One region of the Flavobacterium sp. 38 genome, then DNA from elsewhere that is predicted to be linked to it. Evidence: riboswitches for the same ligand, from Rfam matches in the RefSeq annotation. Region 1 holds a riboswitch; the other holds the start of a gene.
The links. Region 1 has a riboswitch for S-adenosylmethionine ahead of AC3E9W_RS04930 (alpha/beta fold hydrolase). Riboswitches for the same ligand answer to the same signal wherever they lie in the genome.

Region 2: it holds a riboswitch for S-adenosylmethionine, as region 1 does, so the genes downstream of both, AC3E9W_RS06675 (redoxin domain-containing protein) here and AC3E9W_RS04930 (alpha/beta fold hydrolase) in region 1, are expected to answer to the same signal.

The regions. Positions count from the first base shown of each region.
Region 1 covers NZ_JBYNWZ010000001.1:1,132,532-1,140,099, forward strand. The annotation lists gene AC3E9W_RS04915 (O-acetylhomoserine aminocarboxypropyltransferase/cysteine synthase family protein) at 1-297, shown strand, start outside; gene AC3E9W_RS04920 (homoserine dehydrogenase family protein) at 597-1,685, shown strand; gene AC3E9W_RS04925 (hypothetical protein) at 2,323-2,523, shown strand; SAM riboswitch class I at 2,714-2,821, shown strand; gene AC3E9W_RS04930 (alpha/beta fold hydrolase) at 2,893-3,882, shown strand; gene thrA (bifunctional aspartate kinase/homoserine dehydrogenase I) at 3,884-6,298, shown strand; gene AC3E9W_RS04940 (OsmC family protein) at 6,489-6,917, shown strand; gene AC3E9W_RS04945 (trans-sulfuration enzyme family protein) at 7,089-7,568, shown strand, end outside.
Region 2 covers NZ_JBYNWZ010000002.1:345,892-353,459, forward strand. The annotation lists gene AC3E9W_RS06665 (PAS domain-containing sensor histidine kinase) at 1-1,055, shown strand, start outside; gene AC3E9W_RS06670 (response regulator) at 1,058-1,510, shown strand; SAM riboswitch class I at 1,705-1,805, shown strand; gene AC3E9W_RS06675 (redoxin domain-containing protein) at 2,046-3,035, shown strand; gene AC3E9W_RS06680 (aminotransferase class V-fold PLP-dependent enzyme) at 3,202-4,677, shown strand; gene AC3E9W_RS06685 (cupin domain-containing protein) at 5,335-5,808, shown strand; gene AC3E9W_RS06690 (DUF763 domain-containing protein) at 5,963-7,183, shown strand; gene AC3E9W_RS06695 (MFS transporter) at 7,229-7,568, shown strand, end outside.

The DNA.
Region 1 (7,568 bases):
AAAAGCGGAATTATCACTTTCGGTTTAAAAGGAGGTTTTGATGCGGCGAAAAAAGTAGTAGACGAAACAAAATTGTTCTCTCTTTTGGCTAATATCGGAGATACTAAATCACTGATTATTCACCCAGCAAGCACAACGCATCAGCAATTGACAGAAGCGGAGCAAGAAGAAACAGGAGTTTCTAAAGACTTGATTCGTCTGTCTGTTGGAATTGAAGATATCGAAGATTTAATTGCAGATCTGCAAGCAGTTTTTGAAAGCGTGAAGCTTTCACAATACAGCATCAATAAAAATTAGGTTTTTTTGTTTTTTGTTTGAAAGATTGCCTTTAGCGAGTGGTTTTGCTAAAGGTAATTTTTTATGAAAAGTATCATTATAAAATTAAACCATATATGTAGAGACGCACCGCAGTGCGTCTAAATTATATACGTGGAATATATTAAATAAACCATATAAGTTATATAAGTTCATTTTTTGTAGAGACGCACCGCAGTGTGTCTAATTGTGGAAACACACAGTTATATGTCCAAAATTATACACAAAATATATTAAATGAACTTATATGACTTATATGGTTTTAAAAAAAATAAAAAATCATGTCAAAGCTTAAAATAAATATTGTCCTTTTTGGAATTGGTAATATCGGAAGCACTTTGATTAATCAGATTATCGAAAGTCAGGAGTTTTTTCTTGAAAGTAAAAATGTCGATTTTCATTTTCCAATTATAACCAATTCAACAGTCGCTTTCTTCGAAAAAGAAGGCGTAGGTTATTCGTGGGAAACCAATTTTAGACAATTGGCAGTTCCGTTTAAAGTAGAAGATATTGTCGAGTTTGCACAAGAAAATGAATTCGAAAACCTAATTGCTGTAGACGCGACGGCCAGCGACGAATTGGTAAAACACTACAATACACTAATCAAAAACGGATTTAATATTGTAGCGGTAAACAAAAAAGCCAATACACTTCCGTTAGATCTTTATAAAGAACTTCGATCGAATCTGAAAAAGTACGACAAAGAATTTCTTTACGAAACCTCTGTTGAGACTGGAATTCCAGTTTTGCGGACTTTAAGAGATTTGTATTATTCTGGAGAAAAAATCAAAAAGATTCGAGGTGTTTTTTCAGATAATCTGAGTTATGTTTTCAATCGATTTTCAATAGAAGATGTTTCATTTTCTTCCATTCTAAAAGATGCAAGTCTTTTGGGATTAATGAAATCCAACTTTAAAGAAGATTTATCTGGAAACGATACGGCAAGAAAACTTTTGATATTGGCCAGAGAAATCGGAAAAGACTTTGAACTTTCTGATATTAAGATCAAGCCATTTATAACTGAAGAACATTTGGAGAAAAACGGTGTGCTCAATAAAGAAGCTGTCGATAAATCTTTTAAGATTGCCAAAATTACTCAGGCAGAAGATCATGTGCTTCGATATGTGGGCGAATTTGATTTGGAAAAAGGAACTTTAGAAACCAAATTGATTTCCGAATCAGTCAATTCACCAATTGGACAATTAAAAGGTTCTGACACGATTTTTGAAATTTACACAAAATCTTACGGTGATATTCCAATTGTAATTCAGAGCGCGCCTCCGTGCAGGCAAGCAATTTCAAGAGGAATTATAACCGATATTCTAAAAATTGCAGAGCGAATTAGGAGTAAAGAGGCAGTCTGGCTGTAAATTTTTAATAAAAAAAAGAAAAAGGTTCTTTGATAATTTGATTTGTCAATTGGAGTCATGAAGAAAAAAAGGCTTGTTTTGTAAGTTTTTTACCTTTATTGTTTCGTTTTCGTTTTTGTAAGATGTTTTTCATCGTTAAAAAACTGATTTTTAACGATTTTTGTAATTAAATTCTTGAATTTAATTTGTGTAATAAAAAAAATATTTGCATATTTGTTATACCCAAAAACTACTAGAAATCAAATGAACTTAAAAGTCAACAAAATGTTTTGTGCCATTTCGGTTAAGACCGAGGTTGGGGTGTCTATTGCTTAAAAAAATTGTAAGAATACAATAATAATATAGTAAGAGCCTCCTAAGAAATTTTTAGGAGGCTTTTTAATTTAAAAGAAATGCAGAATTTTAAAATACAATATAAATCACAGATGAATAAATCCTTACAGATGAACAAGATGTTTACTGTCGCGCTTATTTGCGCATACGTCTGTTGATACTAAAAGCATACATGAGTGTAAAAACTTAAACCCTTTTGGTATCTAAAAATCCAAAAGGGTTTTTTTATTCCAAAAAGCGATTTAACAGAAACATAAAAGAGAAATAAAGATTATAAAACACAACTGAACTAAAACTTAATATCATGAGCAAATTGAACTACTTCGCAGAAAAAATTTCTAAATTGAAAAACAGAAGGACAAAAAATAGCAATCCGCCGCCAACAAACGAATTGGCTCACCCAAGATTCGGAATCACAGAAGAAGATAAAAGTACTGCTAAAAAAGTACCAAACTCTTTATTGTTTTTGATGTATTCAAAAGAAAATGAAACGCTTTTTATCTAAACGGAAAAGCATCATAAACTAGGTGAAAACCTGCTTAATTTTACTGGGCATTTTTGTTCGGTAAATTTTTGCGTATAATAGTTTTTGCTCATGTAAGTCGCAGAAATTTAACAAACACTTTTAGATTAAATTTGTTTGTTAAAGAAATTAGTAGTTAATTTGCACTCGTTAAGTTCATAAAAGTATTGAAATGTTATAAAGAAAGGACGAGGGATTAGACCCGATGAATCCTTAGCAACCCTTCGTTAATTCGAAGAAGGTGCTGCATTCTACCACGCCCAACGTGGAAAGATAACAATCAGAATTTTTCTAGTTTAGACTAGTTTTTTCTTTCTAATATTTCCATATACAAATCATAATACAACAGATTTGAAATTGGAAAATAGACCAAATCCCATTATAATTCAAGATTTCATCACAGAAAGTGGTGCAAATTATCATTCTATACCGTTAAGTTTTACACTGTCTGGCCAGCCGCTGCACAGTGCGCCTATTGTTTTGGTTAATCATGCCTTGACAGGAAACTCACAAGTTACTGGCGAAAATGGCTGGTGGAATGACTTAATTGGCGAAGGTAAAACTATTGACACTGCTGTTTATACCATTTTAGCCTTTGATATTCCTGGAAACGGAACAAATTCTTTTTTAATCGAAAATTATCTTGACTTTACAGCCAGAGACATTGCAAGAATCTTTATTGAGGGTGTAAAAGCCTTAAATATCGAAAAGCTTTTTGCTGTTATCGGAGGTTCTGTCGGGGGTGGAATTGCTTGGGAAATCTTAGCTCTGGCGCCAAACATTACAGAAAACCTTATTCCGATTGCGAGTGACTGGAAATCGACAGACTGGCTTATTGCAAATTGTTTTCTTCAGGAGCAGATTCTGAATAATTCTTCAAAACCAATAGAAGATGCGAGAATTCATGCCATGTTATGTTATCGTTCGCCAGAATCATTCAAAGAAAAATTCCAAAGAACCATCAATCAGGATCTTTTGATTTTTAATATCGAAAGCTGGTTGGCGCACCACGGAAAAAAACTGCAGAAAAGATTTCAGCTTTCTTCTTATAAATTAATGAATCAGTTGCTTAAAACAATTGATATTACGAGAAATAGTGAAAGTTTTGAAAACTTATTGTCAAAAACAACGGCTTCAATTCATATCATCGGAATCAATTCTGATCTGTTTTTTACAGCAAAAGAAAACGTAGAAACCTACGAAGAATTGAAGAAGTTTAAAGACAATGTTTTCTACAGCGAAATTGTCTCTGTTCACGGACATGACGCTTTTTTAATCGAGTACAAACAATTAGATCATTTACTTGCCGACATTTTTAAGGCAGAAACAATAAAAAAATAAAATGAAAGTATTAAAATTTGGAGGTAAATCATTAGCAAACGGAGAAGGACTTAACAAGGTTGTTTCTATCATTTCTGATAAAGTAAATCAAGGAGAAAAAATTGCCGTTGTAGTTTCTGCGCGTGGAAATGCGACAGACGAACTGGAATTTATCTTAAGCATTGCGGCTAAAAATGGCAGCTATAAAGAATTATTAGAGAATTTTAAAAAATATCAAATATCAGATTACCCACAAGTTGATTTATCTGAAGAGTTCAATATTTTAGATAAACTTTTTGAAGGAGTAAGCTTAATTGGCGATTACAGCAAAAAAATTAAAGATCAGATTTTGTCAAAAGGAGAATTGCTTTCGGCTAAATTATTGACAGCTATTTTATTGGAAAAAGGAATTCCAGCCAATTTCGTAGATACAAGAGATTTGCTGAAAACAGATTCTAAATTTGGTGATGCACAGCCTTTAGAGCAGCTTTCGAAGAAAAACGTAATCAATTATTTTAAAGAACATAACGGAGAAACGGTTAATATAGTTACAGGTTTCATTGGATCTAATAACAACAACGACACAACTACTTTAGGTAGAAATGGCAGTAACTATACCGCTTCGTTAATCGCCAATTATTTAAATGCAGAAGAATTACAAAACTTCACGCACGTAGACGGAATCTACACCGCAAATCCTGATTTGGTTGCCGATGCTAAGAAAATAGAATATTTATCATTCAATGAAGCAAATGAGCTGGCAAATTTCGGCGCAACGATTCTTCATGCTAAAACGATTATTCCTTTGTTAGAAAAGAATATTCCGTTACGAATTTTAAATACATTCAACCACGAAAATAGAGGAACTTTAATCACTTCAGATTCTTCTAAAGAAGGAATTAAAACACTTTCTGTTTTAGAAAATGTTTCTCTTGTAAATCTTGAAGGACGCGGATTACTTGGAAAAGCTGGGGTTGATGCCCGAATTTTTAAAGTAATGGGCGATCACAATATCAGTGTAAGTATCATTTCGCAAGGTTCTTCAGAAAGAGGAATCGGATTGGTGGTTGCAACTGATAAAGCAACAACTGCAGTTGTAGAGTTAGAAAAAGAATTTGAAAATGACTTTTATTCTAAAGATGTTAATCAGATTACGGTTACAGACAATGTATCGGTAATTTCGATTATTGGTCAGGATTTGAGTACTTTCCACAAGCCGTATACAGCTTTAATCAAAAACAAAATTGTTCCGATTTTATTCAACAACACAGTTACGGGTAAAAACGTGAGTTTGGTTGTTAAAAAAGAAGAATTAAACAAAGCATTAAACGTAATTCACGGAGAGATTTTTGGTGTTTCTAAAAAGATCAACATCGCGATTTTCGGTCACGGATTAGTTGGAGGAACTTTGATTAATCAGATTTTAGAATCGGCTTCTGCAATTGAAAAACGTAAAGATATTAAGCTGAATGTTTTCGCTATAGCGAATTCTAAAAAACTGCTTTTGAATAAATATGGCGTTACCAACAATTGGAAAAACGATATTGACACAAAAGGTGAAGCTTATACGATAAAAGATATTATCGCTTACGCGAATGAGCATCATTTAGAAAACTTAATTGCAATTGATAACACGGCAAGTGCAGCTTTTGTAGAAAATTATATTCCGCTTGTAGAAAGCAGTTTCGATTTGATTTCTTCTAATAAAGTGGCTAATACATTAAGCTATGGTTTTTATAAAGAACTGAGAAAAGCTTTGGCTGAAAACCAGAAGAATTATTTATACGAAACCAATGTTGGTGCAGGTTTGCCATTAATTGATACCATTAAATTATTACACCTTTCAGGAGAAAATATCACAAAAATTAAAGGAGTTTTCTCAGGAACATTAAGTTATTTATTTAATAATTTCTCTGCAAAAGATGCGCCTTTCAGCGAAATCTTGCAGGAAGCAATTGATAACGGGTATACAGAACCAGATCCGCGTGAGGATTTATGCGGAAATGATGTGGGAAGAAAATTATTGATTTTGGCTAGAGAATTGGATTTGCAAAATGAATTTGAAGAAATCTCAATTCAAAACCTAATTCCAGATCACTTGCGTGAAGGAAGTGCAGCCGATTTCTTGACGAAATTGAAAGAATTTGATCCAATTTATGCTAAAATAAAAGCAGAACAGCAGCCAAATCATGTTTTAAGATACATTGGTGAATTGTCTGGAGATTTGCAGAATGACAAAGGAAATCTAGAAGTAAAATTAGTTTCAGTTCCTTCAGACACTGCACTGGGCGGATTAAAAGGTTCTGATTCTTTCTTCGAAATTTACACAGAATCGTACGGAGATCGTCCGATCGTTATTCAAGGAGCCGGTGCGGGTTCTGCGGTAACCGCAAGAGGAGTTTTCGGAGATATTTTGAGATTGTCTGATAAAGGGTAATTTGATTTTAGATTTTAGAGGGTAGATTTTAGATTATTTTCTCTCTAGACTCGATCCAGTTTATCATTGCGAGGAACGAAGCAATCACATTTGCAAAATTAAGCTTTGTGTAATTGTTAGTGAGGTTGCTTCGTTCCTCGTAATGACAAAACATAAAAATAAACAACAAAACAAAAAAAATAACAACACAATGAAAGTAACCTTAAACAGAGTAAACGACGCATTTCATTTTAAAGTAAAAAATGAACGCGGACACGTAGTTGACGTTGACAGCAGAGCCGAATTTGGCGGAAGCGATTTAGGCGCAAGTCCAATGGAATTAGTATTAATGGGAGTTGCAGGCTGCAGCGCTATCGATATGATTTCAATCTTGAAAAAACAGCGTCAGGAAATTACTTCTTTTAACGCTGAGGTTGAAGGTACACGTGTGCAAATTGAAGAGGCAAAACCTTTTAAAGAAATCGATGTGGTTTTTTATTTAGAAGGAGAAATCAATCCAGAAAAAGCAAAAAAAGCGGCACAGCTTTCTTTCGAGAAATACTGTTCTGTTGCTAAAACAGTTGAGCCAACAGCAACAATTAAATATAAAGTGGTTTTAAACAACGAAGAATTAAGTTAATTAGAGAATTAGTCAATTTGATAATTAGATAATTCTTTTAGGACTTATTAAAAATTCACATTCAGCCTTTGTGAACCTTCGTGTTTCGCTTTGTGAATCTTTGTGAAATTTACAAGAAAACGAATTCGTGCAAATCTGTGCAATTCGTGTTAAAAATAAAATAACAACACAATGAATATAGAAGATCTTGGTTTTGAAACACAAGCCATCAGAACACATTTAGAAAAAACACAATTTCAGGAACATTCAACTCCTTTGTACTTATCATCAAGCTTTATATTTGAAGATGCAGAGGATATGAGAGCTTCTTTTACAGAAGAAAAAGTTCGTAATATTTATTCTCGTTTTAGCAATCCAAACACAACAGAATTTGTAGATAAAGTTTGTGCGATGGAAGGCGCCGAAGCGGGTTACGCTTTTGCAACCGGAATGGCTGCAATCTATTCGACTTTTGCAGCTTTATTAGAATCTGGAGATCATATTGTTTCTGCAGGAAGTGTTTTTGGTTCGACTCACGCTTTGTTTATGACCTATTTTCCAAAATGGAAAATCGAAACTTCGTATTTTGATATCAATAAACCAGAAACAATTGAGAGTTTTATTAAGCCAAATACTAAAATCTTATATGCTGAAACGCCTACAAATCCAGGT
Region 2 (7,568 bases), on a different contig from region 1:
ACGGATTTATAGATTATTATAACAGCCGCTGGTACGAATATACAGGTTTTAACAAAAATGAATTTGGCGATTCGAGCTGGGTTCCGACACTTCATCCAGACGATGTTTCTATGGTTTTAAAGACATGGTACCAAAGTGTTCATGCAGGCACTTCGTATCAGATAGAATTTCGTTTAAAAAACGGAAGCACAGGAGAATACCGCTGGTTCTTAAGTAAAGCGCTTCCTATTAGAGACAAAGAAGGAATAATTACGAATTGGTTTGGTACGTGTACCGATATTCACGAGCAAAAATCTATTACCGAAAAATTAGAAATTTTGGTAGCAGACCGCACCAAAGAACTGCAAAGATCGAATGATGATTTACAGCAGTTTGCGCACGTTGCGTCGCACGATTTAAAAGAACCTGTCCGAAAAATAAAAACTTTTGTAAGCCGTCTAGAAGATCATTTGGAAGGAAAACTAGACGAATCGGCATCCAAATATATTGAGAGAGTTCACGTCGCCGCAGACCGTATGTTTAATATGATTGATGGCGTGCTGGCGTATTCTAAAATCAATGCCGATTCGCAAAAAGCAACAATGGTCGATTTAAATGAAGTCATTAAAAATATAGAAACCGATCTCGAAATTGCACTTCAAAAAACAGGCGGTAAAATTTATTATGAAGAACTTCCAGTTTTGGAAGGGGCTTTGGTATTATTGTATCAGCTTTTCTATAATTTGATTAACAATTCCATTAAATTTGCTAGAGAAAATACGCCTTCGCAAATTACGGTTACAGCGACTGAAAAGATGGAAGACGGCAACAGAATTGCAATAATTACTGTAGAAGATAACGGAATTGGTTTTGACCTCGATCAGACTGGACGTATTTTTGAAACTTTTACCCGCCTAAATTCTAAAGACCGTTACGAAGGAACTGGCTTAGGTTTATCGCTGTGTAAAAAAATAGCAGAACGTCATGGAGGAAATATTACCGCAACAGGAATTGCCAATAAAGGAGCTGTTTTTATTGTAACGCTGCCATTTGAACAAAAAGAAAAAGACATTTAATTATGAGTAAAAAGATAATTTTATTAGCTGATGATGACAGAGACGATACAGAAATGTTTTGTGAAGCGCTGGCTGATATCGATGAAAATATTATTTGTCATTGTGCTGAAAATGGTGATAAAGCACTAAAAATGCTTAAAAACGAAGATAAAATTCCAGGTGTTGTTTTTCTAGATTTAAATATGCCCATTCTAAATGGCTGGGAATGCTTGAAAGAATTAAAAGCTGATGAGCGCTATAAAGAAATCCCTGTAATTATGATTTCTACTTCTTCGCATAAAAATGATATGGACACAGCAGCAAATCTTGGCGCTGTCTGTTATTTTGTAAAGCCAAATAATTTTAACGATTTAAAACAAGTCCTTCAATTTATTACTTCTAATCTCGAAAAAGGATTAAAAGAAGCGCTTCCAACTCTCGAAAAAAATAAATACTTGCATGTTTTTTCTTTTTAAATGAATAAAACGTCCGAATTTCTTTTGTAAAAAAGGGATCATAACAAAAATAACTTTGTTTTAATTTGTTGTTTTTCAGTTCCTAAAGTGTGCTGAAAGAGTTTTTAAATAAATTTTACAAAAAAACACAATTTAAACTATACTAATTCGGTAGAATTAATATATATTTGTAACACAGAAAATTTATATAATGATACATATCCAGAAAGACTGAGGGAATAGGCCCATTGATGTCTTAGCAACCTGTTGCCGAATAAGGTGCTAAATCCTTCCGCTGTGTGCGGGCAGATAAGAAAGATTTCTCCGTAAATCTGTTTAAGATCATAATGTTAATCTTTAATTTTTTTTTAAATGAAAGCAGAATCCATTTTGTACGCGAGTTACGAGCTTTTGAATTTAATTTTCGAAGAAAACAGCTTTGCCTTTTTCTGAATGAGAAAATTCTAGTTCCACGAGATTCTTTCTTTAATCATATCGCTAATGGCTTTTGTCATTGGCCTGAAATTCTTTTGTCTAATCTTAAACTAAAAATAAAATGAAAAAAATACTATTAGGTTTTGCTTTGCTTCTGGGTGCTTTTCAAACTCAAGCGCAGGAAAATAATTTACAGTTAAAAGGAACTGTTGTTGATACTGTGGCGCAATATGTCTACTTGCAGAAGTTTCACAATAAAATGTTTACCACAATTGATTCGGCAAAAGTAAAAGACGGAAATTTTAGTTTTAAAACTAAAGTAAAAACCCCAGAATTATACGGATTAAGCGTCAATACCGAAAGTTCGCCTTTGTATATTTTTCTCGAAAAAGATCCCATTACAGTAAAATTAAATCCGAAGAAATATTATACCGCTTCAGTTGTTGCAGGTTCGGCTTCTCAAGATTTGTTCGAAACTTATAAAAAAACGAAGGATGTAGAAATCAGCAAATTCATAACAGAACATCCAAAATCTATTGTTTCGGCTTATGTACTCTACAGAAATTGGTCGTACCGATTGACGCCAGAACAGATTACGCAAAACATTGCTTTATTAGATAAAAGTCTTCAAAATACCACTTACGTGAAAGAACTAAAAGAACTGGTTACCGTTTTAGACGGATTAGCGGTCGGTAAAAAAGCCCCTGATTTTACAGCCAATGATCCTGAAGGAAAACCAGTTCGCCTTTATGAAAACTTAAAAGGCTACACTTTGGTCGATTTTTGGGCTTCTTGGTGTGGACCATGCAGAAAAGAGAATCCGAATATTGTGGCGGCTTACAAGGAATTTCACGATAAAGGATTCAATATTGTGGCAATCTCATTAGATAAAAAGAAAGAAAATTGGATTAAAGGAATTAAAGATGATAATCTAACATGGACACACGTTTCGGATTTGCTTTTCTGGAACAGTGCCGTTGCCAAATTATACGGAGTAAGAGCCATTCCGGGAAATTATTTAATTGATTCTAAAGGAACAATCGTTGCCAAAAACCTGCACGGAGAAGAATTGCAAACTACGTTAAAAACACTTTTAGAGAATAAAATTTAAGACCCAATCTTGTCATTCCGAGGAACGAGGAATCACACTAGAATCCATATAGAAAGTCGCCAATCTTTGTCGAGTTGCGTGTGAGATTCCTCGTTCTTCGGAATGACAAAAATTGGAGTGAACAATACAACAATACAATTTAGTTAATTTAAAAAATGTAAAGGATATGAATGCTATTGAGTCAACAGTAAAACCAACAGAACCGGAGTGTTACTTTTCTAAGTTTAGAGAAAACACAGTAGGAATTAATCACACTTTCGAATCGGTTTATGGAGAACAAAATTTAGTATACGCCGACTGGGTGGCCAGCGGAAGATTATACCATCCGATCGAAGAGATAATGCTTAATAAAATTGGTCCAATGATTGCCAATACGCATTCCCTTTCAAGTCAGACCGGAAAAACGTCGACTTACGCTTATCAATATGCGAGAGATATTATAAAAAAATTGGTCAATGCTCGCGAGTCGGATGTTTTGGTCGCTACGGGAAGCGGGATGACGGCGGCTTTATCGAAATTGCAACGCATTATGGCGCTCCGAACAAAATCGGATGAAGATCGACCTGTGGTTTTTATTACGCATATGGAACACCATTCGAATCAAGTTTCGTGGTACGAAACAAATGCAGAAGTTGTGATTTTGGAACCTGATGAAAATAATTTGGTCAATCCAGAAGCACTTTCTTTAGCAATAAAAAAATATGCCGATAGAACTTTAAAAATCGGTTCGTTTACAGCTTGTTCGAATGTTACGGGAATTATTACGCCTTATCATGAATTGGCCAAAATCATGCATCAAAATGGCGGACTTTGTTTTGTCGATTTTGCAGCTTCGGCACCGTATGTTGCAATCGATATGCATCCAGAAGATCCAGAAGAGCAATTGGATGCAATTTTCTTTTCGCCGCATAAATTTTTGGGCGGACCTGGGACTTGCGGCATTTTGGTTTTTGATGAAAAATTATACCAATCCGATTTTCCAGATAATCCAGGCGGTGGAAACGTAAAATGGACGAATCCGTTAGGGAAATATTGTTACAGCGATAGTATAGAAGTTAAAGAAGATGGTGGAACTCCTGGGTTTCTGCAAGTTATTAGAACTGCTTTGGCTTTAGAATTGAAAGAACAAATGGGAGTGGAGAATATCAAAAATCGCGAAAAAGAACTGCTTGATCTCTGTTTTTCTAGGCTTCAAAAAATATCAGGATTGTCCATTTTAGGAGATTTAACAACAGAAAGAATTGGCTGTGTTTCTTTTGTGATCGAAGACATTCATTACAATTTGATTGTACGTCTTCTAAATGACCGTTTCGGAATTCAGGTTCGCGGCGGCTGGTCTTGTGCGAGTACGTATGCGCACTATCTGTTTAATATTAATGAGAAAAAATCCGCTGAAATTACAAATGAATTGCTGCAACGAAATCAGACCAATAAACCAGGTTGGGTTCGTTTGTCGCTACACCCGATTATGAGCAATGAAGAGCTTTTTTATATCTGTGACGCGATTGAAAAAACAGCATTCAATTATAAAAAATGGAAGAAAGATTATGAATATAATCCCGTTTCAAATGAATTTGAAAATCCAGCAATAAAAGATAACATCGCGAGAGATGTACAAGATTGGTTTAAGTTAGTTGAGTAGTTAAGTGTTCCGTAGGAATATCTAGTCAGTAGTCCTGCGGAATTAAGTTTTGTTTTTTTTGTTAAACCCGACAGTTCCGAGATTTCGCAACTGTCGGGTTTTAAAATAACATAACAGAGATAATTATATATTCCGTAGGAATATCTCGTCGGTAGTAGAAAAAAATAGGATTGTTTGGTGTTTGTGTCCTGTAGGGACACCCTGATAGAAAATTATATTTTGTGTCAATCAAACGTTCCCACGGAACGTATAATCGCTACCCAAGTTTGATTGTACCAACGAAACATTCCTATGGAATGAAGTTGCTGTTTTGTGTTAAACCTGACAGTCCCGAAGCCTCGGGATAAAAACCTGTAAGGTTTCTGAGACAACCTTGCGAGCAATGCAAGTTAGATTGAGGAGTATATATTCCGGAGGAATATCTCGTCGGTAGAAAAAAAATAGGATTGTTTGGTGTTTGTGTCCTGTAGGGACACCTGATAGAGAGAATTATATTTTGTGTCAATCAAACGTTCCTACGGAACGTATAATCGCTGCCCAAATTTTGGTTGTACCAACGAAACATTCCTATGGAATGAAGTTGTTGTTTTGTGTTAAACCTGACGGGTTTTTAAAACCTGTCAGGTTTCTAATTGACTGAAGTAAATAAAATAAATAATGAGAACAATACCTAGAAGAATCGTAACGGGTTTACGAGACGGAAAATCAATTATAGAACAAGATGCAATTGTTACCAATGTGTCGGAACATTTTCCGGGACTGATTATTTCAGATATTTGGTCGACAGATTCGACTCCGGCAAAATTTGAAGAAAAAGTTATAGAGAATACCGCTTTTCCAAATACGCCAAAAAACGGAAGCTATTTTCGTTATGTCCAGATTCCGCCCGATAAAGATTTGGGAATAATAGCGCCAGAAGGACAGCCTCATCCATTAATGCACCAGACGGATACTTTGGATTATATCATTATTATTTCGGGAGAAATTTACCTGATTGTCGATGAAGAAGAAACTTTACTGCAAGCTGGAGATATTGTAATTCAGCGCGGAACCAATCATGCTTGGAGTAATCGATCGGAGTCGCCGTGTATTCAATTGGCTGTTTTATTAGATGCAGTGAAAGTAGGCTAATAAGTAAGACTAGGTTTGTCTGTTATCGAGTTAAACCCGACAGGTTTTTAAAACCTGTCGGGTTTCTATGATTCACAATTCAGAATTTACAACTGACAATTAACAATTACTACCATGTATTTTGTTTATTTTTGCAGGATTATAATTCTAGCAAATGAAACGTTCGGGCACAGCAGATCTACCTTTACATTATGGACACGTTCCATTGTGGCTTGCCGAACGAATGTCTAAATTGGGTTTGGCCATTGTCGAAACCATTGCGATGGAATTTTCGACAGCTGAGGTTATCAGCAAATTAAGCAATCCGTTTTGGTTTCAGAGTTTTGGAGCTGTTATGGGAATGGACTGGCATTCTTCCGGCATTACAACTTCGGTACTTGGAGCATTGAAGAAATCGGTTAATCCACATTCTAAAGAACTCGGAATTTATATCTGCGGAGGCAAAGGAAAGCACTCTATGGCAACGCCACAGGAACTTTTATTTGTCGGAGAAAAAACAGGTCTAGACGGAAATAATCTAGCGAGCTGCAGCCGACTTACCGCAAAAGTGGACAATACCGCCATTCAGGACGGATTTCAATTGTATCAGCATAATTTTATTGTAGACAATAAAGGGCAATGGGCTGTTATTCAGCAAGGAATGAATCCGAATTCTCGAACTGCCAGAAGATATCATTGGCATTCACAAGATCTAAAATCTTTTATAAACGAGCCGCATACTTTTATTTATGGCGAAAATCAAGGCGCTATTTTAAATCTTACGGCCAACGCTGCAACCAAATCTAGAGAAGGCATTTTAGAATTGGTAAAAGAATCTCCAGTTAAAATCATAAAAGAAATGCAGCATCTTTCTATGCCTGCTCATCATGACGTGAGAATGGAAGATGTGAACATGAAAAGATTGGGTGCTATGCTTTGGGCTACTCATGAAAACAAACCAGAAGATTTTGAAGAACTATTGCTTTTAAAAGGAATGGGGCCAAGAGCTTTACAGTCGTTAGCCTTAGTAAGCGAAATCATTTATGGAACACCCACAAGATTTGAAGATCCAGCACGTTTTTCATTTGCGCATGGCGGAAAAGACGGACATCCATTTCCTGTTCCAGTTAAAATTTATGACGAAACCATAGATACACTTCAAAGAGCTATTAATCGTGCTAAAATCGGTAATAGCGATAAACTGAGCGCCATTCAGAAACTATCTGAAATTTCGCGAAAAGCAGAAGAAAGTTTCACCCCAAATTCCAATTTTGATGCTTTGATTCAGAGAGAAAGAGAAGAATCGCATAAATACGGAGGAAGAACCGTTTTTGGAGAAGCGAAACCTCTTAAAAAGAAACCCGATACACCAAACAATCAGCTGGAATTGTTTTAAAAATTACAATTTTCTTCCAGCCTTTAGTTATTTAAAAGTTCAATAATGCCACAAAACGAAAAATCAATTTATACTCTACAGTTCATTTTACTTTGCTTGAGTTCTTTACTATTTTCATCAAGCTTTAATATGATGATTCCCGAGCTTCCCAATTATTTAAGCAGCTTGGGAGGAGCAGAATACAAAGGACTTATTATTTCTTTATTTACCTTAACAGCAGCTATTTCGCGTCCGTTTAGCGGTAAGCTGACAGACAAATGGGGTCGTGTTCCCGTTATGGCAATAGGTTCGTCGGTTTGTGTAGTTTGCGGATGCCTTTATCCTGTTTTGAGTTCTGTTTCAGGATTTTTACTGTTGCGCTTGGTTCATGGTTTTTCTACAGGAT